Regions from separate parts of the Brevibacillus nigriterrae genome, predicted to be linked through region 2. Evidence: riboswitches for the same ligand, from Rfam matches in the RefSeq annotation. Region 2 holds a riboswitch; each other region holds the start of a gene.
The links. A riboswitch is a leader RNA that binds a small molecule or an ion and turns the genes downstream of it on or off. The one in region 2 is predicted to bind cyclic di-GMP.
Positions count from the first base shown of each region.

Region 1: another riboswitch for cyclic di-GMP. It lies ahead of ACPW7N_RS10830 (S1C family serine protease); the one in region 2 lies ahead of ACPW7N_RS04195 (fibronectin type III domain-containing protein).
Region 3: another riboswitch for cyclic di-GMP. It lies ahead of ACPW7N_RS02540 (GGDEF domain-containing protein); the one in region 2 lies ahead of ACPW7N_RS04195 (fibronectin type III domain-containing protein).

Region 1 is NZ_JBNCMT010000012.1:14,480-24,695, reverse strand. It holds gene ACPW7N_RS10860 (C40 family peptidase) at 222-731, shown strand; gene ACPW7N_RS10855 (MerR family transcriptional regulator) at 994-1,386, shown strand; partial or broken gene ACPW7N_RS10850 (DMT family transporter) at 1,383-2,299, shown strand; gene ACPW7N_RS10845 (antibiotic biosynthesis monooxygenase family protein) at 2,324-2,665, shown strand; gene ACPW7N_RS10840 (aminotransferase-like domain-containing protein) at 2,662-4,119, opposite strand; gene ACPW7N_RS10835 (DMT family transporter) at 4,258-5,157, shown strand; cyclic di-GMP riboswitch class I at 5,333-5,421, shown strand; gene ACPW7N_RS10830 (S1C family serine protease) at 5,533-6,555, shown strand; gene ACPW7N_RS10825 (stalk domain-containing protein) at 6,573-8,459, shown strand; gene ACPW7N_RS10820 (hypothetical protein) at 8,513-8,656, shown strand; gene ACPW7N_RS10815 (FMN-dependent NADH-azoreductase) at 8,707-9,372, opposite strand; gene sigY (RNA polymerase sigma factor SigY) at 9,540-10,079, shown strand; gene ACPW7N_RS10805 (hypothetical protein) at 10,076-10,216, shown strand, end outside.
Region 2 is NZ_JBNCMT010000004.1:50,288-60,503, reverse strand. It holds gene ACPW7N_RS04205 (efflux RND transporter permease subunit) at 1-2,249, shown strand, start outside; gene ACPW7N_RS04200 (YgaP family membrane protein) at 2,240-2,464, shown strand; cyclic di-GMP riboswitch class I at 2,751-2,837, shown strand; gene ACPW7N_RS04195 (fibronectin type III domain-containing protein) at 3,007-4,137, shown strand; gene ACPW7N_RS04190 (Ig-like domain-containing domain) at 4,157-7,057, shown strand; gene ACPW7N_RS04185 (RHS repeat domain-containing protein) at 7,309-10,216, shown strand, end outside.
Region 3 is NZ_JBNCMT010000002.1:163,975-174,190, reverse strand. It holds gene ACPW7N_RS02570 (hypothetical protein) at 48-239, opposite strand; gene ACPW7N_RS02565 (IS3 family transposase) at 251-349, opposite strand; gene ACPW7N_RS02560 (TetR/AcrR family transcriptional regulator) at 507-1,112, shown strand; gene ACPW7N_RS02555 (MFS transporter) at 1,191-2,894, shown strand; gene ACPW7N_RS02550 (MBL fold metallo-hydrolase) at 3,182-4,225, shown strand; gene ACPW7N_RS02545 (hypothetical protein) at 4,546-5,091, opposite strand; gene ACPW7N_RS02540 (GGDEF domain-containing protein) at 5,462-6,109, opposite strand; cyclic di-GMP riboswitch class I at 6,197-6,289, opposite strand; gene ACPW7N_RS02535 (diguanylate cyclase) at 6,600-9,023, shown strand; gene ACPW7N_RS02530 (sensor domain-containing protein) at 9,058-10,216, shown strand, end outside.

The DNA.
Region 1 (10,216 bases), on a different contig from region 2:
TTTACCAACTGTCACCCGATATATGCCAGATAAGTCAGGACTTTTGGCCCTACTATCATTTGGGGCAGTGGGGTAAGACGATTCGCAAAAAAATAGGACGTTTCCCCTAAAAACCCAATTGGAAAATCTTTTACCCTTATCACCCCGCTTTTCCTGCTTTAGGATGGAATTAAGCCCAAGTGCTTTCAAACAAATTCATCCAACGAACAGGAGGGAAAGAAATGACGAAGAGAAATTGGCTTCTGAAAACAACACTTGCCGTCTTATTGAGTACATCCATGGTGGCGATTGGTGAACCGGGACAAGCTTCTGCTCTAACCATAACGCAAGGCAAACAGGTAATTAAAGCGGGTGAGAAGTACCTCGGTACTCCTTATAAATACGCATCCAGTCGTTATACCAAATCGACAATGGACTGTTCCGAATTCACAATGTGGGCTTATAAAGAGGGTGTGAACATTGACCTTGGCAAAGGTGGCGCTCGTTCACAATACAAAAAGGGAACTCGTATCAAGCGCAGTGAATTGCGTGTAGGCGATCTCGTATTCTTCTCCACAGGTGCTACCATGAAGTACGCCAAGGGCACGATTGAGCGAATCGGTCACGTAGGAATCTATGCAGGTAACAATAAAGTCCTCCATACATATGGGAAGGGCGGAGTAAGATACAGCAGCATGGCAGATGGTTGGTGGGACGACCATTATGAAGCAGCGGCTCGTTTTACGAAATAACAGAATATTCAGAAATATAAACAGGTAATAAGAAGCTAGTACCCTGATGATAGGGGTGCTAGCTTTTTTTACGTGAAAATTGAACTTTTTGTTTTTGCAAATTGTTACATAGAAACAGGATAGCAAGGGGGGAGTAGCAGATCCTTGCTTATCGGGACAGCACGTATGGACTGATCGACGTTAAAGGGGAGCATATTAAACCTTGACTTAAAGTTAACTTTAAGTAGTACGATACGTGTACTGACAAAAAGAGGTGAAATTCATGTACACCATAACAGAAATGGTCCAACAAGCGAGGATCGAGGCACATACGATCCGCTATTATGAAAAAATCGGGTTATTGCCACCTGCAAAACGAAGACATGGAAAAAACCGAATCTATACAGAAACGGATTTGCGTTTTCTCCAATTCATTTTGAGTTTGAAACAAACGGGAATGTCACTCGATGATATGAAGGAGTTCGTCAAGGAAGGGTGCATTCTGGAGAGAGAAATTCCTGAAGTTGCAGAGATTATCAAGGCACGTCGTAATATTTTAAATAAACACCTGGCGACTCTGGAAGATCAGTTTCGCCAGTTGGAGCAGATTATCGGGATGACCCGGGAAAAACTGGCTGCCTATGATACGTTACTTGAAGGGAGCCAAGAGAAATGAGTCCATCATTATTGTTTAAATTATTGGCATTTCCTGTATTTACGGGCGTAACCTTTCATATAGCGGCATATACGGTCAGCTATTTTACACCAACCGCGGCAGCAGGATGGAGATTTGCCTTGGCTGCGGCGATTCTGTTGCTGGTTCTGCGAAAAAGCGGATTTGACAGGCAAACGTGGAGAACAAACGGGTGGATGTATGTACTGCTGGGAGTTTTAGGGGTTTTCGGGTTCAACACGTTGTTTTTTATGGGGATGAAATATACGTCTCCCGTGAACGGCGCCCTGATCATGGCGACCAATCCGATTGTTACCATGCTGTTAGCCGCCAGCATTCTTCGCTCCCCTGTTAGAGGGAACCAAATCATAGGGTCGTGTCTGTCGTTTGCAGGTGTTTTTCTAGTAATCACGCAAGGTTCCTGGGAAGTTATTTCTCACTTCGAGTTTTCTCTCGGCGATGCGATCATTTTTCTCGGCAATCTGTGTTGGGCCTTGTATGGTGTTCTCGGAAAGCGCTACATACATAACAGTTCGTCACTGGAAACAACTACGTACACCATGGTCGTAGGGGCGTTGTTGTTGATTGGGGTTGCCACTTTTCGACTCATCAGGTGCCGATGGTAGAGATCCCTCTGCAGGTCTGGGGAGGCATTTTGTTTATGGCAGTATGCACCAGTGTGCTAGGGTATCTGTGGTGGAATCAGGCAATCGCTGTGATTGGTGCCAACCAAACAGCCATCTTTTTTAACCTCGTTCCCATCGTTGCTATGCTTGGCTCCATGGTTTTGGGCCAGGAGATCACGTTGATTCAGCTTGCAGGAGCCGTCACAGTAATTGGCGGGGTTTTAATCAGCTTGAGTGTGAAGCAATTTTCTCATTTTTACAAGGAGTTTGCAGCCAAGGAGCAGAACTAAATAGAACAAAGGAGGGGGATATGCATGAGTCCATTTGCCAATACGCCAAATCCGCCGTATTATGCGGTCATCTTTTCGTCGGTCCGTTCGGAAGGCGACAACGGGTATAGCGAAATGGGAGACCGCATGGTAGAGTTGGCGAAACAACAACCAGGGTTTCTCGGTGTTGAGAGTGTTCGAGATGCTTCCGGCTTCGGGATCACCGTCTCTTACTGGGAGTCAGAAGAAGCGATCAAGGCGTGGAAAGACAACGCTGAACATCGAGTCGCACAAGCAAAAGGCAAAGCTGAGTGGTATCAAAACTTTATTACACGAGTCTGTAAAGTGGAACGAGAGAATGATAGACTTCAAAAACCGATTCTTTAGGAATCGGTTTTATTATTGTGCAATTCAATCGCCCGGCGTAAGCGACAAATCCCTTCTTCGATCAACTGCTCATCCGCCCAGGAGTAAGTGAGTCGAACAAACCCTGATTCAGCACCAAACACGCTGCCCGGCGTAAACAGGACGCCTCCCTGAATCCCTCGGGCAAGCAGGAGCTCATCAGGAATCGGCTGATGGAGTTGACACCAGATATGATAACTTCCTTCGGGCTGGTTCCAGATCGCTTTGTCTGACAGATGCTTGGACAGCGCATGGAGTGTGGTATCACGCCTTCTGGTCAAATGGCCTCTGATTTGCAACGTTTGCTTTTCCCAGTGTCCTTTTGCCAGATAAGCAAAGAGCAATCGCTGGGCAATGGAGCTGGTTCCATAGTCCATCTGCTGCTTGGCATCAGACAGCCTCTCAATGACGGTTTTTGGGCCTGCAATCCAGCCAATGCGCAGACCGGGAGATACGGTTTTGGACAGCGAGCCGATATAGATGACGGAGCCATTCTTCTGGTCGATTGCTTTGAGTGGAACAGGAGGAATTTCGCTGTGATTCAGTGTAATGGTACCGAATGCATCATCCTCAACAATGGGGATACGCAGTTCCTCACAGATTCGCAGCAATTCCTTGCGACGGGATAAAGAGAGTGTTGTCCCGGTTGGATTGTGGTAGGTCGGGTTGGTGAAGATCATGCGAATCCTGTGTTTTTTGTACAACGCAACAATTTCATCGGGTTTGAGGCCCTCCTGATCAACAGGCAGACGGTGAAGCCGAAGTCCTGCTGAAACAAACAAGGGCAAGGAATAGGTGTACGAGGGGCATTCCATCGCAATGGCATCGCCAGGGTTCAGCAAGCATTGGGTAATGATATGAAGGGCTTGCTGTGCGCCTGATGTAACCATAATTTCTTCAGGTGTGATTGAGATAGAAAAGTGTTTTTTCAGATGAAGAGAAATCGCTTCCCTGAGATCAGGGTCTCCTTTTGGATGCAAATAGTTGAGCGATACTAAAGAAGTTTCTTCTCGAAGCAGACCCTCCAAAATGGATGCAGGCATCAGTGATGGGGCCAGCTCCGCTTTTGCTAAATTAATAATGGAGCGGTCCATGGCAGCTTCTCGCACCTGTTTGACTAAAGGCAATGCAGGCAGGAATGTCCCACCACTCGTGTAATGCTGCCAATTTGGAATATTGCGAGGCGCAACACCCCAGTGGTGATGAGTAACCCACGTTCCACTGCCCTGAGCGGAAGTGATCAGGCCGGTTGCACGCAATTCTTCATAGGCAGCCGTGACTGTGCTGCGGTTCACCTGAAGGGCTCCTGCAAGCTCTCGTTCCGTTGGCAAGAGAGCACCAGGAGCAAGCTCACCGCACATAATTTGCTCTTCATAAAAACGGGCAATTTGTTTATAAATCGGTTCATTCGCTGATTTATCCGGTTTCCACTGCATTGGTTTGGCCTCACTTCCACTTTAAATCAAAATTGGCTGGTTACGAGATGAGCCAATTGGTTGGAGACATAGATACTCTTTCACTTTACCATATAAGATAACCAATGGATGATAGGGAAGTGGAGAAGAATGGCTCACATGAGCAATGAAACAAAAGGAATGATCTACGGGTTACTCGGTGTAATTGGATTTAGCCTGACATTGCCCACGACCAAAATAGCAGTCTCCTTTTTTGACCCGATTGTTGTTGGCTTAGGCAGAGCGATTATCGCTGCCATTCTTGCTGCGATTCTTCTCTTGATCCGACGAGAGAGGATTCCTTCCGCAAAAGAGCTAAAAAGCTTAGGCATCGTATCGCTAGGCGTCATTGTCGGATTTCCCTTGTTGTCTGCCTGGGCAATGCAACGAGTTCCGGCTACGCATGGAGCGATTGTACTGGCACTCCTGCCATTGGCGACAGCAGGTGCAGCCACTTTTTTTGCAGGTGAGAGGCCATCTCGCAGCTTCTGGCTGGCAAGTGTCGTAGGAAGCTTGGCTGTACTGGCTTATGCCGTCTATTCGGGTGTGGGTCATCTCCAATTGGCTGATCTAGCCTTGGCAGGTGCGGTAGTGGCAGCCGCAATCGGTTATGCAGAAGGCGGTAAATTAGCCCGAACGATGGGGGGCTGGCAGGTCATCAGTTGGGCACTAGTCATTGCATGCCCGTTCCTGCTTATTCCGGTAGCCGTCCAGTTACCTGCTAACCTATGGCAGGCTCCCATGGACGTTTGGATCAGTTTTGGATATGTCAGTATCATTAGTCAGTTTGTCGGATTCTTTGCCTGGTATCGTGGCTTAGCTCTCGGAGGGGTGGCAAGGGTAAGTCAGACACAGTATCTGCAACCGTTTTTCACAATCGTTGGTTCGGCGATCATTCTGGGTGAAACAATCACATGGGTCTCGGTCGTTGCTGCAATGATTGTAATTTCGGCAGTTGCGAGGGGAAAGAATGCGCCTGTGAAAATAGCAACTCCAAGTCAAAAAGCCTCTGTAGGTTAACCTGCCTGCATAGGCTTTTTGACTTAATTGTTAATGTTGCCTCGAGAAAGGCGAATCATTGTTCACGAATATTTTACATATTCAGCCTTTTTTCGAATGTAATCGACATAAAAGTGATAAGTGTCACTGTGAAATGTTGTTAATTTTGTTACTATTCATTGAAATATTTCGAAGTTATCGAACAGGGCAAACATATCCGAAAGGTATGGACGCAAAGCTACGGATCTAAGGTTCTCATCGGACTAAGATAGCCGGGTTGCCGTTTACTTTACTGATGTAACAAAGAGGTAGATGGTGAAGGCTATAGGTGTATAGTCTTCTTTTTTTATGCTCGATTCCCTTCGAAACCAATAAATAGTAGAAAGAAGGAACCGTATGGCGGGAGAGAAAAACAGTCGTCTTATTCCATTCATCCTCTTGATTCTGATCTTGGCAATCGTTCAACCTGTTGCAGCAGCAGGCTCTACCAATGCGAGCAAACCTGTTGTGTACAGTGTCACAGATGTAATCAAAAAAATCTCTCCAAGCGTGGTAGCCATCATCGGAAAGCCCGAAGAAGATGGTATTCCGCAAACGAAAGACCGATTTAACCTGATGCACGGCACAGGCGTCATTATTAAGGCGGATGGCTGGATTGTTACCAATGCTCACGTGGTAAAAGAGATGAAGCAAATTATCGTAGTAACGGCCAATGGTACGCAATATCCTGGACAAGCCACTCATATTGATGAAGAAAGCGATTTGGCTCTTGTCAAAATAAACGCCAAAGCTCTACCGACAGCGACCTTGGCGCCCAAATTGAATGTACAAGTTGGCGAGACAGTTGTAGCCATCGGAACGCCGATTTCATTTACTCTGCGCAACTCCGCTACTGTTGGGGTGGTCAGTGGAGTGGATCGCTCTGCTTTTTCTACCTATCGTTTGCTTCAAACAGATGCTGCGATTAACCCGGGTAATAGTGGAGGCCCACTTGTTAATTTAAAAGGGGAAGTCGTTGGCATCAATTCGCTCAAATATGTGTCAGTCGGTATTGATAACCTTAGCTTCGCCATTCCATCCGATACCGTAAACTACGTCCTTTCCCATTTCTTTACCTATGGAAAAGTGAAAAGAGCGTACCTGGGAGCGGAACTGGAAGAGAGCTGGGCAGCAGTAGTTGGTTTGCCAACCAATGAACCGCTTACGGTCAGCTCGGTAGAACCGGGTTCTCCAGCAGATCAAGCTGGATTAAAACCGGGTGATCTGGTTTATTCCATCGACAAAATCAACATCACCACATTGGTTGATTTTAATGAACAACTGAAAAAGTACCTTCCGGGAAAAAAAGCCGTTTTGATGGTTCAATCAAATGGTGATCTTGTCCAGCGAACGGTTACTTTTGCAGAGTTTAATAAATAAAAATGGGGGAGCGAGAAATGAAGAAATTTTTATTATCGATGGTGAGTCTACTGCTCGTATTTTCGCTTACTGGTGGACTTGCATCGGCTGATTCCGTAACCATTAAAATAAAAACGGGCAGTAATTCAGTAACAATCAATGGGGTTCAATCAACTGTAGAAACACCCTATGTACAAAACGGGCTAGCAATGGTTCCGCTCAGTGTCATCACCAAAGCATTTGGAGCAACACTCTCCTTTGACTCCAAGACACAAACAGTCGGACTGGCTTATGGAAGCAAATCGATCCAGTTCAAGGCTGGCAGCAACAAGGCAAAAGTGAACGGGAAAGAAGTAACACTTCCTGTTGCACCGCAAATGAAAAACAACACATTGATGGTTCCATTGAAATTCGTAGCTGAAACATTGGGCGCAACGGTTTCCTATGACCAAAATACGAAAGAAATCGTGTTAACGGGGAACAGCGCAACTGCCACTACTCCTGGGAACGGCTTTAATGAAGATGTAGGAAAAACGAAAATTGGCGATAGCTACATTGGTTGGACCATGAGATATCCGTCAGGTCTTGTGAAGAATGACCAAAGCTTTAAAGGAGATTGGGTCAGCTTCAAGGATGCGAAGGACGAGTATGAGCTTCGTATTTTCATTGATGAAGAACAGCCAGAGAACTACTCAAATGACGGATTGGTGAAGGTGCTACTTGAGGGTATGGAAGGTACCATTCTCTCTAAAGGGTTCGTGAAAGAAGGCAACCTGCAGTATGCAAGGGCCGTAACCAAAGAACATGGGGATTCAATCACAGAACACCGTGCCTATCAGAATAAAGATCGAATTTTCTATATCATGCTTACCGTAAACAAAGAGGATAACTTTAAAAATCCATTGAAATACCGTGCTTATAAAGATTTGTTGGACAGTTTCACAGCTTCTTTTGACAAAAATGATAAAACTGTTAAAGATATTTCTGGTGTAAAGGATAATTACCGAACTTATATTGATGAGAACTATGGATTGACTGTCAAAATCCCAGCAAAATGGGAAAAAAATGATCTAGTAGATTATCATTTCTTCCAAAATGAAGACGGTACACAAGTAGTAAAAATTAAAACAACCTCCATAACCGAAAATGATACTTTGGACGAGTGGATCAAACGCCATGAGGAAAAATATCGAGATGCTTTTGTTGAAGAGTATTTGGAAGTTGGCAAGGAAATAAAAGATACAACTATCGCTGGCGTACCTGCCAAAGAACGTGATTATGAAATGGCAGATGGGGATCGATGGTACAATGAACATGACTTCTTCTTCTTCAAAGGTAAGTACAAATATTATATTGAAATCGGATATTATCGAGATGCTAATAAAGCAGAGATTGATGCTTTGATTCGTACGGTTCAACAATCCTTGAAGATCGATCCAGCAAAAATGAATCCGGCTCTTGGTTTCATCCAGGATGAGGACATGTACGACAAGACCAAAACAATAACCATCAAGAGTGACGAATTTAATTATTCGATTGAGATTCCTGAATACTGGAAGGAAAAGTCTGGTGAGGAAGGCAATCTAAGTTACCGATTTGCAGGTGGAGATTTTGAATTTGCCGTTCTGCCTATTTCCTATGATATGTTCTCCAAAACAGTTGAAAAGGTATTTGAACAAAAAAAATTACAAATACCATCATTTACAATGATCGACTCAAAATCAGAGACAAAATTTGGGGTTAATGTAAAAAGGTATGAATACAAAGCAAGATACAATGGATATATGGTGTATACGATCACTTATATTTTTAGCAAAGGTGGCAATTCCTACGCTTTTGATATCAGCATAAACGAAGAAAACCGTTCCAAAGCCAATCTGGAGCGAGTACAAAAAGCGCTTGATTCGTTCAAGTTTATAAAATAATCGGTTTCGTCACAGACTACCTCTTAGCCAAAGGCGAAGGAGGCGAATCAAAAATGCACAAGCAGATCAAAGGCAAAGCAGACAAATACGGGGCCAAGCATGGTGGTGACGCCCATCATTCAGGTCAGAACGCCAGACAGCAAAATGAATCCAAACCTGTCCAAGGCTTTAGCCAGGCGCCAAAAGGATTGCAATAATTTCAGTGAACCCCCTTACCCAAACCGGATAAGGGGGTTTTTTTACAGATTTATTTTCCCGCTGTCTGCAACCCAGCAGCAGTAAAATTCTTCGCCATTGCCTTTGCTTTTGCAATCGCTTCTTCTTTAATTTGTCCGGCACGGTCCGGGAACTGGTTATGACCTTCCACGAACAGGCCTTCAAACTTCGTGATACCGAAGAAACTCATAATGGCACCAATGTGGCGATGCCCCATCTCCATTTGAGCGGCAGGACCTTCCGAGTAAACACCACCACGTGCTTGAATGTGGAGGGCAATTTTATCTCCCAAAAGCCCTACAGGTCCTGATTCTGTATATTTGAAAGTCTTGCCTGCAACGCACACCGCATCAATATATGCTTTCATAATCGGCGGGTAAGAGAAGTTCCACATTGGCGTGACAAAGACATATTTGTCCGCAGCCACAAATTGATCAACCAGCTCATTTAATCTGCTGATTTTGGTTTTCTCATCTGCGGAAAGCTTTTCAAACGATTCACCGGAGCGGAGCTTACCCCATCCGCTAAAGACATCAGCGTCAATTTGTGGGATATTGATCTTATACAAATCCAGATGGACGACCTGATTATTTGGATTCGATGCCCGATACTCTTCGATAAATGCTTTACCGACTGCCATACTGTAAGAAGCAGTTTCGTCATTCGGATGTGCTGTAATATAGAGAACAGTTGCCATTTGATCATCCCTTTCAAGATTATCGACTATAGGTTTCGTTATCGCTTTGGCAACTATGCTGTAGGATCGTTTCCAGAATGAAAACCAGGATGAACTTTTTTGCAATGGATTCGTTTCATTGGATATAGAGCATCGAGAGCATGATTTTTGCGGAAAGGAGTGGGGATATGGAGGAACGGCAACTGATCGAAGCAGCCAAAGCAGGAAATCGCAGTGCCACTCAAACGCTCTTTGCACAGAACTATCGATTCGTATCCAATTACTGTATCAAAATGATCGGTAGCATAGAAAAAGCACAGGATATTGTCCAGGAAACCTTTTTACGTGCCGTGGTTCATATGGAAAAGGTCCAGCCAGAAAAGAAGTTCTCTACGTGGTTGATTGCGATAGCCACCAATCTGTTTCGAGATGAACTGCGCAAACAGAAGCGAAAGGGACAGGAACCGCTGGAAGACACGCTGGAAAGCTCTGACCCGACTCCTGAGCAAACAGCATTGCTTCATATAGAGTATCAGGAGCTGCTTGATGTACTTCAAGTGCTTTCCTATGAAAAGCGCAGTGCTTTTATCCTGAAGCATTACTACGGCTTCTCTTACGAGGAAATCGCAGAAATGGCGGACTGCCCGATCGGAACGGTACGCTCAAGACTGCATGCGGCAATGAAAGGGATTACGGCAGAACTGGAAAGGAGACGGCTGCTCCCATGACTGATTTTACCGAACGTGAAAAACAGGCTCTTGCCAAAATGGATGAGCTGCATGATATAGACCCTCCGTTTGAACTGAATTTTATCAGCATCATCGAACAGGGTACGGAAATACGAGAAGCAACCAAGAAACGAGAT
Region 2 (10,216 bases):
AAGAGAAATCGGATGAGTTGATCAAACACCTGGCAATCGCTACCGTATCGGTCATATTACTGATCGGTGTATCTTTGGGACTGCGGGAGGCACTCGTTGTAGGTGTTGCCGTACCTGTGACACTGGCACTGGCGCTGTTTTTAAGCGAGATGTATGGATACACACTAAACCGGGTTACATTGTTCGCTCTCATTTTTGCTATTGGGATTCTCGTAGACGATGCGATCGTCGTCGTGGAAAACATTCATCGCTGGTTACAAAAGGGAACGCACAGCCCCATGCAGGCAGCGATTTTAGCGGTGGATGAGGTAGGGAACCCAACGATTCTTGCTACCTTTACAGTCATTGCTACGCTGATGCCGATGGCTTTTGTCGGTGGATTGATGGGGCCATATATGGCGCCGATTCCGATTAATGCTTCTGTTGCGATGTTCTTCTCGCTGCTGGTAGCCTTTGTGGTCACCCCCTGGTTTGCCTATCGATACTTGCCTAAATCTAAGCATAAAAATACCCCGGCGGGTAATGGCGAGGAGATCCATTACGAAAAGCTGAAAGGCATTTCCAGATGGTATGCCATTACGATCCAGCACATGCTCAGAGATGCCAAGAAACGCTATCTTTTCCTGGCAGGAGTTGTGGTCGTCCTTCTTGGGTCATTTTCGTTCTTCTATACCAAGGCCGTCCCGATGAAAATGATGCCGTTTGACAATAAGAGCGAAATTCAGGTTGTCATTGATATGCCGGAGGGATCAACACTTGAGGAAACAGCAAAGGCGACGAAGGCCGTTGGCGATTATGTGTCCTCTGTCAATGAGGTGACCGACTATGAAATGTATATCGGTACTGCCTCTCCGTTCAATTTCAACGGATTGGTCCGGCATTATTATCAGCGCAAAGGTGACAATGTTGCAGACATTCAGATTAACCTGGTGAATAAGCATTTGCGTGAAGATCAAAGCCACGACATCGCCAAGCGCATTCGCCCGGAGATACAAAAAATCGCAAGTGCTTATCAGGCAAATGTAAAAGTCGTAGAGGTTCCTCCAGGGCCGCCAGTTTTGTCTACCATTGTCCTGGAAATCTACGGAAATGACAAACAAGAACAGCAAATGGTAGCCAAGCAGGCAGAACAGATTTTCCGTGAGACAGAAGGGGTAGTCGATGTTGACACCTACCAGGAAGCGGAACAAACCGAGTATCGCTTTACCATTAATGACAAGGCGAGACTGAACGGAATCAATGAGCAATCCATTGTAAAAACATTACAAACCATGCTGGATGGCGCCCAAATTGGACTTCTGCATCCGGCACATGAGCTGAATCCTGTCGTTATTAACGTGCAACCGTCTAAAGGTGATCGTTCTGGAATTGACAAGCTGACCAGCATACAGATTCCTACACAAGCGGGAACACAAATTTCTCTCGGAGAGATTGTTCATGTGGAAAAAGGCAGTGTGGAGCCTACTCTTTACCGCAAAAATTTGCAGAGCGTCACGTATGTTGTAGCCGATGTGGCGGGATTTGAGGAAAGTCCTGCTTATGCAATGGCGAAAATGTGGGATCGCATTGGGGAGATCAAGCCCCCTTCAGGTGTAACCATTGAGCAAAATCTGATCAATCAGCCATGGCTGGAAGATGGCGTCAGTGTGAAATGGGATGGAGAATGGCAGATTACGTATGAAGTATTCCGTGATTTGGGGATTGCTTTTGCGATTGCCATGGTCGTCATGTATCTCTTGATTGTAGGATGGTTCCAATCCTTCATTACACCGCTCATCATTATGTCACCAATCCCGCTTACCTTGATCGGCGTGATCCCGGGCCACTGGATGTTTGGCGCCTTTTTCACAGCCACATCCATGATTGGAGTGATCGCACTCGCCGGGATTATTGTCCGCAACTCGATTCTCCTGGTGGAATTCACCATCCAGAGACGGGAAGAAGGTGCTTCGCTCACGTGGGCAGTCATTGAAGCCGGAATCGTTCGTGCAAAGCCGATCATTCTTACCGCCGCCGCTGTTGTCGTAGGCGCTGTGGTCATCCTGTTCGACCCGATTTTCCAAGGCTTAGCCATCGCTTTGATGTTTGGCACAATCGCATCTACATTATTAACCCTGTTCATCATACCGATCATCTATGCGATGGTCGAAACCAAGAGAGCAAAGCTGAAAAACAAGCATGTCAATATCCAATGTGCTGACGATGTGATCGGCATGGGAAGAGGAAAGGATGAGGTGGAATGTTTGTAACAAACGGGAAAGGAAATATCATTCGTCTATTGGCAGGAATCTTTATTTTGCTCAGTCTGGCTCTAGCACAATGGGTGAGTCCGTACTGGCTGCTCTTTACTGCCTTTGTAGGGGTAAATCTGATTATTTCTTCGCTTACCGGGTTTTGTTTGCTGGAGAAGATATTGGTGAAGCTGGGGGTGAAGGAACAAGGTAGTAGTTCTTGTGGATTATAGAGGATACTTGCTTGTATTGACGTGAATTTTATATAGGAAAAGGGAATTACTTATTCTTGCAGGGGATTGCTGTTACTGGGCGATCCTTTTTGTTTTACTGTGTGAATTGTGCCAAAAGAAGTAAGGAGGTGTTAACATAGTCACATCCTTATTGATAAAAAAGTATTAAAATGAAAATCGACAAAATAATGAATTTATCCTAAAAGTATGTCGAAATATATCTTTTCTGCTACTATAGTATTAATGCATTTCTACATAATTCCTTATTTTACTTTATTATCCGCAGCTTCGATAAAGGCAAACCCATTGAAAGGTGGGGACGCAAAGCCACGGGTCTAATGCTCTACTGAGCAATGACAGCCGGGTTACCAAGCATCCAGAATCAACGTAAATTCATTTGGTAACGAAGGCTATTTCTTTTTGAGGTAGCCTTTTTTTATTTGTCATTTAAAGGGGGATTACATGAAAGTTACGGTTTCATTTAGTAGAAAAAGCACCAAAAGACTAGCAGTTCATTTTATGAAAGGGGAATGTATCCATAAATGATAAAACTAGTTATTCACATTCTATCTGCGTTGGCCCTTACTTTTGCAACACTGTTTATTCCTGCTTCCGGGGTCTATGCAGAGGAAAATCAGACTGAGGAAGTTGTACCGAGTCTGCCTCCCGAATCGGAGCTGCCTGATCTTTCTCCTGCCCCTCCGACCTGGAAGCCATCCCAAAAAAGTAGTGATTCTACCACATCACAACCTAGCTTTCATCTAAAAGCGCCTAGCATCTGGGTGAGCAGGATGGATGAAACAAGCGTTACGTTGAATTGGACTCGTGGAGCATATTTCTATGAACTGCAAAAGTGGGATGAATCAAGTGAGACATGGGAAACCATTTATCGTGGAGAAGTGGCAAATTTTACACTTTTCGATGTACCAAGAGATTCCTTTACTTTTTTCAGAGTTGCTGGTTGGGATGGCACTTGGTCACCATGGAGTTTCCAGTCGGGTTATCTAGCAACCTATAATTATGCCCGCTACAGTGGAACACAGAATACGGTAGAGCTGAATGCAATGAGTGATAATAATGTGTTGACCACGTCGAGTGGAAGTAATTTTGCTTATGTAAAATGGATAAACGAGAATTGGGTATCCGTATATGCCAGTGACGAACCTGTTTTTACAGATTCCGATACCCAATCAAATGAGGAAAGTTACTATGCGATGTTTGCGAGAAACAGTGGGGAATGGCGAGCATTGAACGGGTATGGATTTATTCGAGCGAATACCCCGCCTGCTAAGCCGGAAAATCTGAAGGTTAACTTGACATCCTCTTCGATTGAGCTGACTTGGAGCCCAGTAAGTGGAGAACCTTTGGATGATCCTTCCATCACCTATCATGTTTATCTCAATGAAAAGCCAGTTGGAAAGACAAAAGAAACCTCCTATACCTTTTCTGACCTTAATCTGGACGATGAAAATATCGTTGGTGTTTTGGCAGAGAACAGTTTGTACGCCAAAAGCGATTTAAGTACGGTAACTGGCACCACTTCCAATCTGAAAAAATATGAATACATCTATGAAGGAAACCGTCTGAAAAGAATTGTGGAGGATGGGGTCGACATTGTTGTGTTTGAGTATGACGAAAACGGAAATCTGACTGTGAAAAAAATCTTAAAGTAGCTTTTATTGAGGTGATGAAATGAAGTTTGCCAAAATAGCAAAAATTCTATTGAGTGTGTCGTTGCTATCTGCAATCTGTATTCCCAATCAAATATTTGCAGATACCACAAAAATTCAAGTGAAACCCGCTGCGGAATCGACCTCGTTTGATGTGCAGATCAGCGGCGAAGAAGGAAAAAAGCTTTGGAAAATATCAGATATTACGATCACTGCTGATGCCCCGGAAAAAACAGAAACAAGTATTCAAATAGACGATGGAGCAATCACTCCTTTTTCAAACAGTTATTCATACTCAGATGAAGGAAAACATACAGCAACCGTCTATTTAAAAGATGAAGAGGGAAAAGAACTCGGACAAGTCTCCAAAAAAATTAAAATTGATAAGACCAAGCCTGAATTAAAGGTACAAACGACTGGATTGGAAGGAGAAAATGGATGGCTTCGGTCAGATGTTGAGGTCTCTGTTGGAGCAGAAGATTTGATTTCGAAATTGGCCCGAGTAGATTTCGGATTCGATACACGAGAGCTGGAAACGTATATCGAGCCATTTTGGGTAAGAGAAGAAGGGACTCACTATATTGCGGCTGAAGCCGAAGATAACGCAGGAAATGTTGAAAAATTAGAACATCCCTTTTACATAGATAAGACCAAACCGGTCATATCGAATGTGTACCTGCAAAGAGAGTATTTCTGGGGGCAAGAATTTCCGATACGCTTTCAGACCTTTGATGCCATCTCTGGAGTCAGTTCTATTACTGCTACTATCAACGGCAAGAATGTAACAAATGGAAGCAATTATTTATTTACTGAGCCAGGATGGCATACATACCGAATTGAGGTAAAGGATACAGCAGGCTGGGCAGCTGTCTATGAAACCAGGTTCGAGGTATATATTCCTGCAAGAATCACCTTTCATCCAGACAGTTTACAGCTAGATCATGGATCGGGAATGGCAACCAATTTCATCGAGCTGCCTGCACCGTTTGAACCAGAGAGGATCAACTTTTCTACCGTACAGACAAACTCACAGATCGTGCATGTTCAGGATCCTCAATATGGATATGTGAAGAATCCGATCGGTGATGAAGACGAAAACGGAATTCGAGATATGATGCTCAAGTACGAAAGAGAAACACTGGTACCTGTCATTGTTCCGTATGGAAATGGGGATGACAAGTGGAGTCCAACCGTGATCACGATGTATGGCGAGTGGGGCGATTACCACTTTAAGGGTTACGATGATTTCCGTGTTTTGAATTCGGGTTATGTTCCACCACCACCGGATGTCACTCCGCCAGGTATTTCAATGGAACCACCAGATAACTCGACCAATGTATCGGTTAATGTTACACCTATCCTGACCTTTACTGAACCTGTTTTATCCAGTGGTGGGACGGAATTAAGCGATGAAGCAGTGGAGGAGATCATTCGTTTTACCAATCAACAAGGTGAGGAAATCCCATTCACGGCGAATTGGATGAAAAACACACCTTCTATCCAGGTAAATCCCAATGTACAGCTAGTAGGGGACACCACTTATACAATTGAATTTGCAGGACAATCCGTAATGGATGCAGCGTACAATCCTTATCTTTCTGTAACGGAAGCGGTTTATAACCAGAATAATGAATTCCGATCAAATTTTACTACGGAAAGTTATTCAATCGTTTTCCTTCCACCGCTGCCCATTCCAGTAATTGAAATTGAGGTAATCGATGAGGAGCCACCTCCGCTACCTCCGCCAACAAAACCAAAGGATGATCCACCAACAGTTTCAGTGAAACCTAGAGTTTTACCTTTGCCAGATTTGCCACCTTCCCTTCTAAATGAATGGCAAGTGTATCTGAATAATACGGTAGCCAGAGAAATAAGCATGTCTTCTGATCAGAATGTAATATCCAACGGGGTTAATCGGGCCATTGAAACGCTGGAAGCCTATCTTTCCGCTGGAAATGAAACTAGTACACTCTCTGCTAGCAGATTAAAGAAGAAAAAAGAGAGTGCGGGAGAAAGCTCATTAAACAAATTCGACGTACTCGATCATACCGTTAACTCCGTGATGAAGGAAGTTACGACAAAACTGGAAAACGGCGAAATCAGTCCAGAACAGGCAGCACAATACACAAGTCATTTATTACATGCCGGTTACGGAACGCTTATTGAAAAATTACCGGATGATTCGTCAGATGAATTTGATCAGACGATTGATTCATTTAACGCGCTACTGGACCAGGTAGTCAGTAAAATACAAGTCTTTGAAATCCCGGAAGGTTTGGCAAACGAGCTAGATAATTCCATTCATGGGCTTATTGCCAAGCAAAACAATTATGAGGTAGCGAATAAGGCAAGTATTTCCGATCTCGCCCAAAAAGTGAAAGAGACCAAAAAGAATCTGAAATCGTTACAGGATAAGTTAAGTCATGAAGTTTCAGCTATCAATGTCCCTTATATCCTGCCAGTTTATCTAAATGATAAGGAAGATACACAAGTTACCATTCAGCCGAAAGCTGTGAAAAGCATGATAGAAGCTAATTTCTCATTATCCATAGAAAATGGGCAAAAAGCAGGAATCATCATTCCCGCAGAGTGGTTAGATGAGACGGGAGCGAAAAAGTTACAAATCTCACTTAAAAAATCGAAAGACAGTAAGAAAAAGAATAACGAAAAGAATGAACAAGCTTATCAATACGAGGTAAAGGTAAACGGTAAATCAGTAACAGAAGTTGAGGATCAGGTGATTATCAAGTTGCCAGTTTCCTCAAGTAATGAAAGCGACCTAAAAGTGTATTACTTTGATGAAGAAACAGAGGAATGGACAGTAGTTACCGATGAAAATGGAGAAGCCATAACAGTGAACCAAACACATGACTACGTCAGTTTCTCCAGCAAACATATCGGTCTATTTAAAATTTCGGAGTAATGTAGCAGATGGATAAAGAGCTCTGCCTATCATTCTTCTTGTGGTAGGCAGGGTACAAAAAACAAAATAATAGGGGTTTTAAGATGAAGAAGATCCTAATGTATATGTTAGTCTCCATCGTTTTATTGACCAGTGTTGTTCCTGGTAATGTTTCCGCTAGCAGTGATGCGAATAAACAAACGGCAGCCAATCAAACCAAAAAGCCGAAAGATCCGAAGAGTACCATTGAATGGATCGTAGATGAACTTCCAGTGGAAGAACAAGAAGAAGACACGAGTGTGAAACCGGTCTTTTCAGATGACGAAATCTTGCAGATGGAATGGGACCAACTTCCGGTTAAGAACGTCCTGAAAATCAACCAATTGTATGATCGGAAAACCATTCAGATTTCCTCTTATTTCTACACGAACTTGAGAAGACTTCTGTCTAAAGATGAGATTAACGAAACACTCAACTGGAATGATGAATATGTCATGGAACAGATTCGTCAATTGCCAAACAATCAGTTTAATCATTTAACGAAGTATACACCTGTCATTTCGTGGATGCATAAGAAATGGAAGGACAAAAAGGATAAACCAAATAAACCGGATAAACCAGGCAATAAGCAACAGTTGGATGCAAGAACACAGTCTGTTCAAAGATCAATCTCTGAGCCAACGGAAACAAAATACACCATGAAAGATATGGAGTATCAGTATTTCAAAAGTAAAACGCTCAACCCGGTGGACGATTTATATCGGGGGGCAAATGTGGTTGAAAATGATATAGAACTTGATGGAAAACATGGTATGGATTTTGTGTTGCAGCGAAGATATCATACCCTGGATAGTTTTGTGAATAAACCTGCTACAAGTGATGAAGGGTCAAATTTTACTTGGAACGCTGAATTACCAAGTGATGGCGGTGATCATGATTTTGCAATTGGTTGGGATTTTAATATACCATCCATTGTCATGTCAACGGCTACGGTAGATACTTACCGATCAGAGGGTTCTCCCAACATAACTCCCTATGATACGTACCATACATCTATAGATAGAGCGAGAAGATATACGTTTAATTTAGAAGATGGAACGTCTCTGGAGTGGAGAGATGGCAAGTTTGACATTCCTGGAAAATGGGTCAACTATCCATATGCAGGGTTAGAATTCGAGCACGATTGCAATAACTGTTCCGCTTTTTTGACCCTGAATGGAGTGAAGTATGAGTTCACGGATGGCTTCGGAGACCCTTCATATACTCAAAAAGTAATTAAAACAAATATGTACGGTGACACCATCACATATGAAATTCCACCAAGCTATGAATATACAAAACCGATTACGATTACAGACAGCGTAAAGCGTGTTATTAAATTGATACGAGATAAAGATGGAATCATTACGGACGTAAAAGTTTTTAAGGATTCGTCAAGTACAGTTCCAATAAAACATATTCATTATGGGTTAAATTATCAATCAGATGATGATTTAGGTGAATACTATGAGCTTGCATCAGTGGAAGACCATACGCAAACACCAATGATACTTGCTCAATACGAATACAACAACCCTGAAACAACTGGATACACACGATTTAATCTTAATGCGAATTATTCTCTTGATTGGGATGGCGAGGGAGTACCTTTAGATCATAATGGTTATGAAAATCAGGAGTATATTGATACAACAGAAAGTCATTGGGATTGGGATGAACATTGGTTGTATAATTTACAACTAAAAAAGGTGAAATACCCTGTTCAAGGACTTGATATTAACTATACGTACGGCACTTACAGCGATTTGATTGATAATCATAAAATTGATTTCTTTGATCGCGGAGTTGTTCGATTGTTTAAGGATCGGAATGCGCTGACATTCTTGCAGTACTATCCGGTTACAAGTGTTACGTTTAGCTATATACCAAAATCAAATGCTTTAAATGGGCAAACGATTTACTCCTTCACTAAATCATATGAAATGAAATCACAAGAAATTTGGAAGGTTCCTAAATCAACAATTCCACGTTTAGAAAATGCTTTGAACAGAGACGGTGGAGTTGTTCGGTCCCATGAAAATCCGGAAATAGGAGCAACGGTTGAAAAGACTTTTGAAGTAAATCAGGACCGCAACCATCTCTTGAAGCTGGTAAAATCTACAGCCTCAAAAGGACTCACGATGAGAGCAAATGATGGCAGTAAAGAATACAGCTATAATCCTACGACCAACATCAGTTATTTGTATACTGGTAACAAGACCAAGCCGATTGCTCAGTATAGTTTCTTGGAACCTACTACCGAACTGGCAAATATACCGGTATACCAGTACTTGCTTAATCCTAATGAATCCATGCTTTCCTCTGTTCAAGGAAATTTGGAAAAATACGCCAATATAACTACTTATGAATACGACGGTAATGGGGACATAAAAGTAGAAATTGATCCATTGGGTAATCAAACAGATTATGATTACGAGTCAGGAACAAAAAATACAATTCTATACAGACAATTAAAAACAAAAAGTAAAAAGTCAACAGATGGATTAGAGCTGTCTGAAGTCTATGAGTACAACTCTGACCGTCTTCTATATTCGGAAACTATTACTTATAGTAAGACGGCAGACAAAAGTAAAAAAATCTACACTTACCAGGATAAGTTGCTGACAAAGATTGATACAAAAATATTTGGAACGAGCAGCGGCACGAAAACATTAGTTACAGAATACCCATCGTATGATAGCTATGGATTACATCCTGAGACCATGGTACTTAGCGATATTGAAGGTGTTGTAACGGACAGTGGGGCAGCAACGGATAGACTTTCCTTCTCTTATCTTTACGATGACCTGGGAAATCTGAAGGAACAAACGTACCCGGATCAAAGTAAAGTAAGTTTTTCGTATGATGTTCTAGGACGGAGAACAAGCGAAGAATTTACTCCTGCAAAAAGCACAATTTCTAGAAAAACAACATATGGTTATAATGCTGATCGCAGTGTGACACAGACGCTTCCCGATGGATCAAAAATAGATACTTTTTATACACCATTTGGTGATGTTGAATACAGTGAGCAAACGAGTCGAGATGGGCAGAAACGGCCACTGGTATACAATTCCTATGGGGATGACGGTCTTTACGTAAGTTCAAGTTATCCATATGCGTTAGAAGACAGAAAGGTCA
Region 3 (10,216 bases), on a different contig from region 2:
CTTCGCCAGCTCCTACGCTTTGCGTTTCGGGGATATGCGTCTTTCACTCACGCAATAACACCTTCTTCCAACGGAAGGCGTTCACTCATGTTCAGCCTAAAAGTGCCGTAAGGGTTTACGTGCGTGTAGATCAGCGGGGTAAGCGCCCGCAAATCTTCCGGAGTCATCATATCGAACCATTTACGGTCGGATAAGATGCTTTGCAGCATAATTGTAAGTAACTCATATTGTGGACACAAATTAAAACAACCTATGCAGTTAAAAGATGGCTTCTATATTCATCAGGAGTCATTTTCTTTAATATCCACTGATATCGCTCGGAGTTGTAGTGATGAATGAATGTATGTATGTATCGATCCGAGAGCGTAATCTTCTATTGTTTTGCAATCGTTAATATCTATATGATCGGTATTAAAGATTATCGACATATATTTTTTAGAATATTATTGACCGACGGACGGTCGGTGAATTATAATTGGAAAAAATTGAAAGAGATGTGATAATCGATGGCCAGGACACGTGACGAAGGGCTTAACGAAATTATACAAACGGCCGAACGTCTGTTTTTGGAAAAAGGCTTCGAAAAAACAACGGTTCAGGATATTGTGCAACGAATGGGCATTGCAAAAGGAACGTTTTATCATTATTTCAAATCGAAAGATGAGTTAGTTGATCACCTGCTTGAGCGTTACTCTGATCGCCTTATTCACGTAATGGAAATGACTGCGCGTAACAGTCAAATAGATGCGATTCATAAATTTGAACAGATGGCCAAATCTTTTATTTATTTTGAAGGTTGGAATAGCGACCTCATGAGTTACATCCATCAAAATGAAAGTTTAGTGCTGAATCATTTGTTTGAAGTTCGATGTAATAACGAAATTAAGCCACTTGTACAATCTGTTATCGAAGAAGGTGTTGAGGCTGGTTTGTTCAATGTGGAATTTCCAAAGCAAACTGCTTTTATGATCGTAGCGGTATTTGACTGTATTTTTGACGACGACTGTTTACGATCGGGTATTATTGAACCAGAAGTTCTTGCTGCGATGGAAGATTTTTCAAATCGATTATTAGGGGCGAAACAAAAATTTAATTTTTCTAAGGATGAATGACAGTGGTTTCGGCAACTGAGATTGCAGGACAACAATGGTTGCAAAACAACAATATTATAGAGAGGGAGATGGCAGCGGGTGAACAATTTGAGTAGGGGTAGAACAACACTAACATTTATTGGTATTATTTTAGGATATTTTATCGCACTGCTGGATACAACAATTGTGAATATTTCATTGCCGAAAACGGCTGAATATTTTAATCGTGATGTGAGAGATATTAGTTGGATCATAAATGGATACAATATAGCATTTGCGGTATTGATGTTAACAGCTTCGCGCATAGCGGATCAATTTGGTCGCAAAAAACTTTTTCTCATTGGACTAATTTTGTTTACGTTAACTTCTTTTTTGTGCGGAATCGCATCAACACTTGATTTACTCATTTTGTTTCGTGTGTTGCAAGGCTTAAGTGCGGCCATTATTGTACCCGTCACCATTCCGCTTGCCATTCAACTTTTTCCGAAAGAAAAACATGGCGCTGTTCTAGGGATCTGGGGAGCAATAGCAGGCGTGGCTAGTGCAAGTGGGCCAGCACTAGGAGGAATTTTGACCGAGTACTTCAATTGGCAGTCTGTATATTTCGTAAATCTTCCGATTGCTATCATTTCGTTTATCGTTTCTTACATATTAATAAAAGAGTCTTACGACAAAACCGCTAGCAAAAACATGGATATTGCAGGAATGTTAACGATTTCAGTTGCCATTTTTTGTTTCACTTTAGGATTAATAGAGACATCGGATTATGGTTGGAGTTCCTTCTACGTGTTATCGTTATTCGCAGGATCATTATTGTCAATTAAATTGTTTATAGTTGTTGAAAGAAGATCAAAAGATCCGATGCTCCCCTTGTCATTGATACGCATTTCAACCTTTACCACTTCTTCCACTGCACTATTATTTACTTCGATTGGAACGTCTGCTGGAAGTTTTTTAATCGCCTTTTACTTAACAAGTTTACGTAATATGTCTGTGCTTGAAGCGGGAATGACGATCATTGCAAGCTCTTTGACTGCAACGGTATTTTCGGTAGTTTCCGGGCCGGTTTCTGAAAAAATAGGTGGTCGCTTTTTGTCAAGTATCGGTTTGACCATTATCACTGTAGCGGTTTATTTATTTGGCAGCCTAGATGCGGATTCGTCTCGCTTTGACGCGGTGTGGCGACTTTCTCTGTTAGGTGCAGGGCTTGGTATATCGGTTGTGCCGCTTTTTGGTTCAGCTGTTAACAACATTCCTGCCGACAAGCTTGGGATCGTTTCAGGAGTTACCAATGTGGCTCGTACACTCGGGATGGTAATCGGTGTCGCTCTATTAGCTACGATACTGAGCAGTAATATGAAGAACGAACTTTCAACTGCTCGTGACAAAGCTATACAAACGATTCAAGCTTCCGCACTTGATGCGTCTATGAAAGACGGAATGATTACAAGTATTCAATCAATGAACTATGAATCGCTACAAGAAGGAAACGCCCAGCAAAAGATGACATTAGAGAAAGTTTTGGAACAGGTCGATCAACGTGAAAAGGAAGCATTTCTTCAAGCACCAAGTCAAATGCAGGAAACGATTAAAGTAGCTTTTGATCATAATCGAGAACAGATTAAACAGTTGTGGCCAAGTATCAATGCTGAAATACGATCGGATATGGCAAAGGGATTTAGCTCAACTTTTCATTTGGTTAGTTTCTTACTTATTCCAAGCATATTCATCGCTTTCTTCTCGGATAAACGAAGACAAAAGGTCAATGGTGAAACCAAGAGAACGGAGGTCATCTCACATTAAATGTGGTATTGGACAAGAGGATTTAGATCAGTGCTTCTACCAGGTTAATTTGCATTTTTGATATGTGTTCATATCCCACCCCAATATTACTTAGGAGCTCAAACACCTCGTTTCGCATCAAGAAAATTCATTGCTCGGATTGCTTGAAACATATGTCCTTCAATGGCCAATAACCAAAATACGGAAATAAATTAAACATGAAACGACGCCAGGGCTGAAAGTCGTTAAAAGTTTATTCAAAGCTTGTGTTTACCGACGCGCAGAATGAATATGAGGAGAGTAAACAGATGGACGATTGGAATCGATCGAGGCGAGCCAAAAACGGCAAATTCCAGAACGAAATCCCAGTGATCGTGAAATTTAGGGCAGGAGACATTGTATCCATGCTTCGTGAATTCCTATCCGCTAAGACTCAGAGAAGGCCGAAGCAGCCGCTTCCTATCGTCCCCCTTCAGCGTGGCACGCTAAGCGACGGAAAAGACAAGATCTTTTGGTTCGGACATTCGGCGTCCTTGCTGCAGATTGGAGGCAAAACGATCCTGCTTGATCCGATGCTTGGCAAGAACCCGTCGCCGCTTCCTTTCTCCCGCAATCGCAGATTCAGCGTCAAGCTGCCAATTACTATTGAGGAACTTCCTCCGATCGATTTCGTTGTTCTGTCTCACGATCACCACGATCATCTGGATTCTTCCTCTATCCGTAAGCTTATTCCGAAAACTGGCACTTTCCTCGTTCCGCTCGGAGTCGGCAAGCGAATCCGGAAAAGAGGAGCGTCGCCCGATACCGTCATCGAGCTGGACTGGGGAGAAGAACGGATCGTTCAGGGCATTCGCTTCACTTGCACGCCCGCGAGACATTTCTCGGGAAGAGGGCTGTTCGATCAGGATTCCACCCTATGGTGCTCGTGGGTAATCAAGACAGAGAAGAGAAGTCTCTTCTACAGCGGGGACGGAGGTTACGGTCCTCACTTTAAGCGAATAGGTCGTCAGCACGGACCGTTCGAACTGGCCTTTATGGAATGCGGGCAATATATAGAATGCGGGCAATATTACAAGCGGTGGAGCGGCGTGCATATGCTTCCGGAGGAGACGGTACAAGCGCATCGTGACGTCCAGGGAGGAGTTCTGCTGCCCGTACACTGGGGGGGGTTCACTTTGGCGCTGCATGATTGGAACGAACCTCCAAGAAGGTTATCGGCCGCAGCCGAAGAGCAAAGCATCCCATACCATATTCCTAGAATCGGCGAAGCGATCTATCTGGATCAGATTCCGCTATCTCCACAGCGAGATTTTTGGTGGCAGGATCTGGGGAGAAGAGAATTTCCTATTTAATTACCATCTACTTTGCGGGTGGTGTCAGCTTCGCTGGTACTACCCCTAGTTGAACGGCTCTTTAGAATTATCTTCTGGCAACGGGTGAAAAACAAACCACACGGAATATGTGGTGCGGTTCTATAGTATGGAATTTCGATGTCACTCAAAATACGGATTTGTTTGTGGATTCCAATATGAAATGACGTTGTCGATCAGATATGAACGTATTTTCCACTCTTTGATCAAAAGGTAGATACCCTATCAGAAGCCAGTCATTCACCATTTGTTATTTAGGGACGGGATATTGATTATCAGCATCCCGTCCTTATTTTAACGTTTCAGACTGTTTCGGTAATGGGCAGAAGATCATTTACCGGATAAAGCGTTTTATGTAATTCTTCTCTAAAGTGATGGCACCATACATTTAAAAATGCTGTTCTCACCGTTTCTTCCCAGATTAGGCTTAGCTTCATGCCAAGCTGGTTGAACAATAAATGATAACCCCTATTTGTTGTCTTTACGCTCTCCATTTGTCTTTTTAATTCGGTCTGTTTACTTGTGTCCCAGCCCAATGCAATACATAACATAGCGCTAACCTCTGAAAATGCATCATAAATTGAATCATACACATGCTCTTCTGGAAAGTAGCCAGGTAATCTGAAGACCTTCTCTATTTCTGATTCAGACTGTGAGGAATCACCGTCAATCAAGCATATAGAAGGAGCCTTTCGTCCCGGATTTTGATTGTTAAATTTATTAATTTGGACAGCGTTTCCGTCTCCACCAATATAATGGACTTCAATTGATTGCAGGTCCGCACCATAATATCTCAGCATAGATTCAACCCACAGTTTGGTAAATTCGTCCTCAGTATAAATAATCAATCGAGTTTCCTGAGTGTGACGTAATTCTCTCAGCGAAGAAATTTTCAACCTGCCTTGAGTCAGCCTACCGTTTAATGAAGCCCATATAGCTTCTCCTGGTAAAGGCAGTAAGGCATAGTCAGAGTGGGTCGTAAAAATAGTTTGTATTCTTAGGCGGCTTGCAGCTTCAATAAGATATTCAACCAGTCGAACAGACGCTATTGGCTATGGGCTACGTCCTCCACAAATAAAAACATATGTTCTCTTAATGTTTACATTTTATACATTTTGAACAATATTCTCAATGTCTAAATATCGAATCTATCATATAAAAAATAGTGGATATATGCTCATAAATTGAACAAATTATCCACTATTTATTGTAGTCTAATTAAGAAAATACAGGCTGGTCTTTTTTTTCTCTTTTTGCTGAGTACATATGAGAGTCAGCAACATGGATGAGATCTTCCAATGTTGTTGCGTCGCTTGGGAAGACAGAAATCCCGATGGAGGCAGAAACAGTTGCCCGATACGATTTGGATAATTGCTGGAGCTGAAGCTGGATCACTGATTTGAGCTCCAACGCTTCTTCCAGTTCGGTTCTTGGCAAGATGAGGATAAATTCGTCACCGCCCCAGCGTGCTACCAATCCACCCTTCTTCACGCTTTGCTTCAGGATCGTTGCCACGTTTTTCAATACATAGTCTCCAAAAACATGCCCGAATTCATCGTTCAAAAGTTTGAAATTATTCAAATCCACGACAATCACGCATACCTTTTCATTATGGCGGATCATTTTCTTTAGCAGTTTGTCGATCGTAGATGAGATATACCGACGATTATAGACACTGGTCAATTCATCATTTTCAGCTATGTAAATGGTCTTATCAAATTTCCAGCCCAAAGCCCAGAAAATGGCTAGATAGAATAGATGGATTAAAAGAATGGTCACATTGAAATCGGGATAGTAGAAGGGTACATTCATACAGATAAAACTGAACAGCAATGCCGTTATTGTGATTCTTCCACTGTATTTCATTCTTTACATCACCCCATATAGTCAGGTAAATAGAAAAATGACTATTCAGTCGAAAGAATAGCCATCTCATGGTATGGGTCCATTCTTTTCGGAAACCCGGCGATCATAGGTATTAAATCATACACCCTTAGACCCGTAGCTTTGCGTCCCTCTTTTTCAAGAGGTTTGCCATTATCGAAGAATTGATATTGTAAAGACTTTGTTACCAATTATACACTATGTTAATATGGTATAAAAGAACTAAATCGGAAAATTGCTTTTTTTTGTAAAAAAAATTCTGATTCGTTTTTTATTATTACGATATGCACCTGACAGGCAAGCTATTCCAAATTTTTTCAATCGTGAACGAAATGTTATAAATAGATATCAAGAACCACTTCTTTTTACCTATTAGAATTGTTATAAATATCTTATGGTATGAATGGTAGGTTACGACCAGTATTTATGCTGGTCTTCCTTGTTTTAAGGCACATAAAGGTGGTTATTGACAATGGTTCAAAGAGACATCATGAGTGCGTTCAAAATTCGATCAATTAAACAGCAATTGCGGTTTCGGGTAAGTTTTCTCATCATTCTCATTGGACTATTAATTTTTATCCCTATCATTCTGATCGAACGTAATCACCACCAAGAAGAGTCAATGAAAAGGCTGGAGGAAGCGACAAAATATCAGAAGATGTACGTAGAAAAGTGGATTCAACAACGATCCGCAGAAGTTGCCATCATTGCAAGCATGCCAGCAACGGTTTTATTGGAAAAGGAGAGGATGCTTGCGAATTTCGATTCCTTTGTAAAAAAACAGAGTGAGTTTGATTCACTTGTCTATATTAACAAGGACGGGTTCACCGAAGTTGACACCAATTCTCCCCCGGGAATCAGTCTATCGGATCGGGACTATTTTCTAGAAGCCAAAAAAGGCAACAGCTTTATCACGGATGTACTGATAGGAAGAGCATCGGGGAAACCTCGCATTATTTTCTCATCCCCCGTTTTTACCCCTGACAAACAATTCAATGGAGTGGTTTTTGGTGCAGTCGATCTAACCACGATCAACCGATTAATGAAGAACTTCACGATTGGCAATTCGGGAGAAACCTACATTGTGAATCGGGAAGGAATCATGTTAACGGAATCAAGGTTTACACAAGAATTGATTTCAAAAGGACAAATACCCGATACGGCAAAGTTGAATTATCAAATAGATACAGAGATCATTCAAAACGCGCTTGCAGGAAAACACAAGTTGGATGGCTATGTGGATTATCGTGGTAATCAGGTTATTGGAACGTATCAATGGACGAATAACGGAAAGTGGATCATTTTAGCAGAAATTGATCAGGAAGAAGTAGAGGCGCCGTTTCGTTCCTTTTCGCTAATGATGATTTTTATCCTGCTATTCACGATGCTGGTTGGTCATTTTCTCATGATCCGATTATCATCCAAACTCACGGAGCCGATTCAGTCTTTGCTTGATGGAGTTAGAAACCTGCGCAAGGGCAATTATCAGAACATAATCGAAGAACATCATAAGTTTGGGGATGTCATTGAATTGCAGGAACTTTGTCAGACGTTCAATCAGATGGCAACGACTATTGACGAAAAAATTCAAACGACACAAAAAATCAAGAACCAGCTTGCCCTTATTTATCATTCGGTATCCGATCTGATCTCACTTTATGAAATCAAAAATCAATCTGAATTTTTTTGTCGATCAGTCAATCAAACCTACCTTACAGTTACAAGACAAGAAGAGAGTCAGGTGGTAGGAAAAGAGCTGAGCGAGTTGCTCACACCTGAAAAACTTTCATTCACCCTTAGTAAATTCAAGCAGGCGGTTGAGTTCGGGAGTATCGTGACGTATGAAGAAGTGGTTACTCTGCACAGAGGCGAACTCCTTGTGGAAAATACCATCCATCCCATTGTGGATGAGCGAGGGGAAGTTACCTTTCTGCTTGGCGTTGCCCGTGATATTACGGAACGGAAAAAAACGGAGCTATTACTAGAAGAGAGCAACCAACGGTACAAATCATTGTTTGATCATAATCCCAATGTGTGTTTTGCTTTGGACAAAACAGGGAATTTCATTAATGTAAATTACATGGCATCAGAGATATCCGGTTATCAGAAAGAAGAGCTGCTCTATCGTTCTTCTAGACACATCATTGTACCTGATGATCAGGCAAAAGCGTTATGTAATTTTACAGAAGTAATTGAGGGAGCATCAACCTATATTGAACTTAGGATTATGCATGCGGCTGGTCGTGTGGTTGAACTGGGTGTGACCGCCGTTCCAATAAAAGTGAGAGAACAGATTGTTGGAGCCATTGGTGTGGCAGAAGACATAACGGAGAAGAAAATGGCAGATGCAAGGATGAAAGAAGCAAATCAGATGCTGCAACGTTTATCGAAGCTGGATGGTTTGACTGAGATTGCAAACAGAAGGCACTTTGACGAAGTAATGGATATAGAATGGAATCGGTGTCGTAAAGAGTCGAAAGAGCTTTCATTAATCATGCTGGATATTGATTATTTCAAGCTATTCAACGATCAATATGGACATTTGGGCGGAGATGAATGCCTGAAACGAATCGCTCAATCAATCGAAGGAGCCCTGGATCGACCGAATGATTTGGCTGCCAGATACGGAGGCGAGGAGTTCGCAGTTATTCTTCCTGATACCGATATGGGGTCAGCTTTTTCGATCGCAGAAAAAATTAGAACAAATATTGAATTATTACAAATATCACATGCAGGTTCAAAAGTTAGTGATATCGTTACTATTAGTTTGGGAATCAGTACGGTCAAGCCTGAGCCTGGTATAGAAAGCAAACTTGTCATTGAACAGGCAGACTTTGCTCTATACCGAGCGAAAAAAGCAGGCTGCAACAGAGTCATGTATTATGAGCAACAGTAGAACTCAACGTTTCAACCTCGGGGGATGTCAGCAGATGGAAAGAGATGCAAACTTTTATCGTCTTATTGTAGAGAATTTGTCAGAGGGTTTGATAATCACAGATCAAACGGGAGAAATCCAGTTTGTTAACAATGCATTTACATATGTGACTGGCTATTCCTTTGAAGAACTGATCGGGCGGAATCCTCGGTTGCTCAAGTCTGGCTTACATGACAAGCAGTTCTATGAAGAAATGTGGAGCAGCCTGTTAGTCACGGGCAGGTGGGAAGGTGAAATCTGGAACAATCGGAAAAGTGGAGAGTTGTATCTGGAGTACCTGACCATCTGGGCTTATTACAATGAAAAAGGTAAAGTCACCAATTATGTGGGTCTTCTCTCTGATATTACGATCCATAGGAGAATTGAGGACTCGCTTTGGCAAAGTAACCATGTCTTGAAGTCATTAATCGAAGCGTCGCCGATCGGTATTGTAACACTCGACAAATCACGGAAAGTGACCATGTGGAATCCGGCAGCGGAAGAAATTTTTGGTTGGAAAAAACACGAAATTATGAATCGTCAGTACCCGATTATCCCAGAAGATCAAGCAGAGGAATTCGATAAGATTTTCGATGATGTGATCAACAAGAATAAAAAGTTTACTGGTCTGGAAGTCGAGCGGATTACCAAAGATGGCTTCAAAAAATGGGTAAGCCTGTCTACTTCAAAGCTGGTGGACGCAAGCAATAATATTGTTGGATTCATCGCTATGTTCAAGGATATAACGGAGAACAAACTGGCTGAAGAAAGAATCAATTTCCTCGCCTATCACGATGAGTTGACTCGATTGCCTAACCGGAGAGCGTTGCGAGATACGATCGATGATGCCATTGTTTCCTCCGGTGAAAAAGACTCTTCCTTTGCCATCATGTTTATTGACCTTGATCAATTCAAAAAAGTGAATGACTCGCTTGGGCATCAATACGGAGATAATTTGCTGATTTCACTTTCGAAGCGCATGTCCAATTGCTTGCGACCGATGGATGATCTGTTTCGTATTGGCGGAGATGAATTTGCTATTTTCCTGTACGGAGTGAAAACAGAGGAAGAAGTTTGTGATCTGGCCCAACAAATCATTGAATGTGTGGAAAGCCCCGTTATTTACGACGGATATGAGTTCCACATTTCCTGCAGTATCGGAATTGCCATGTATC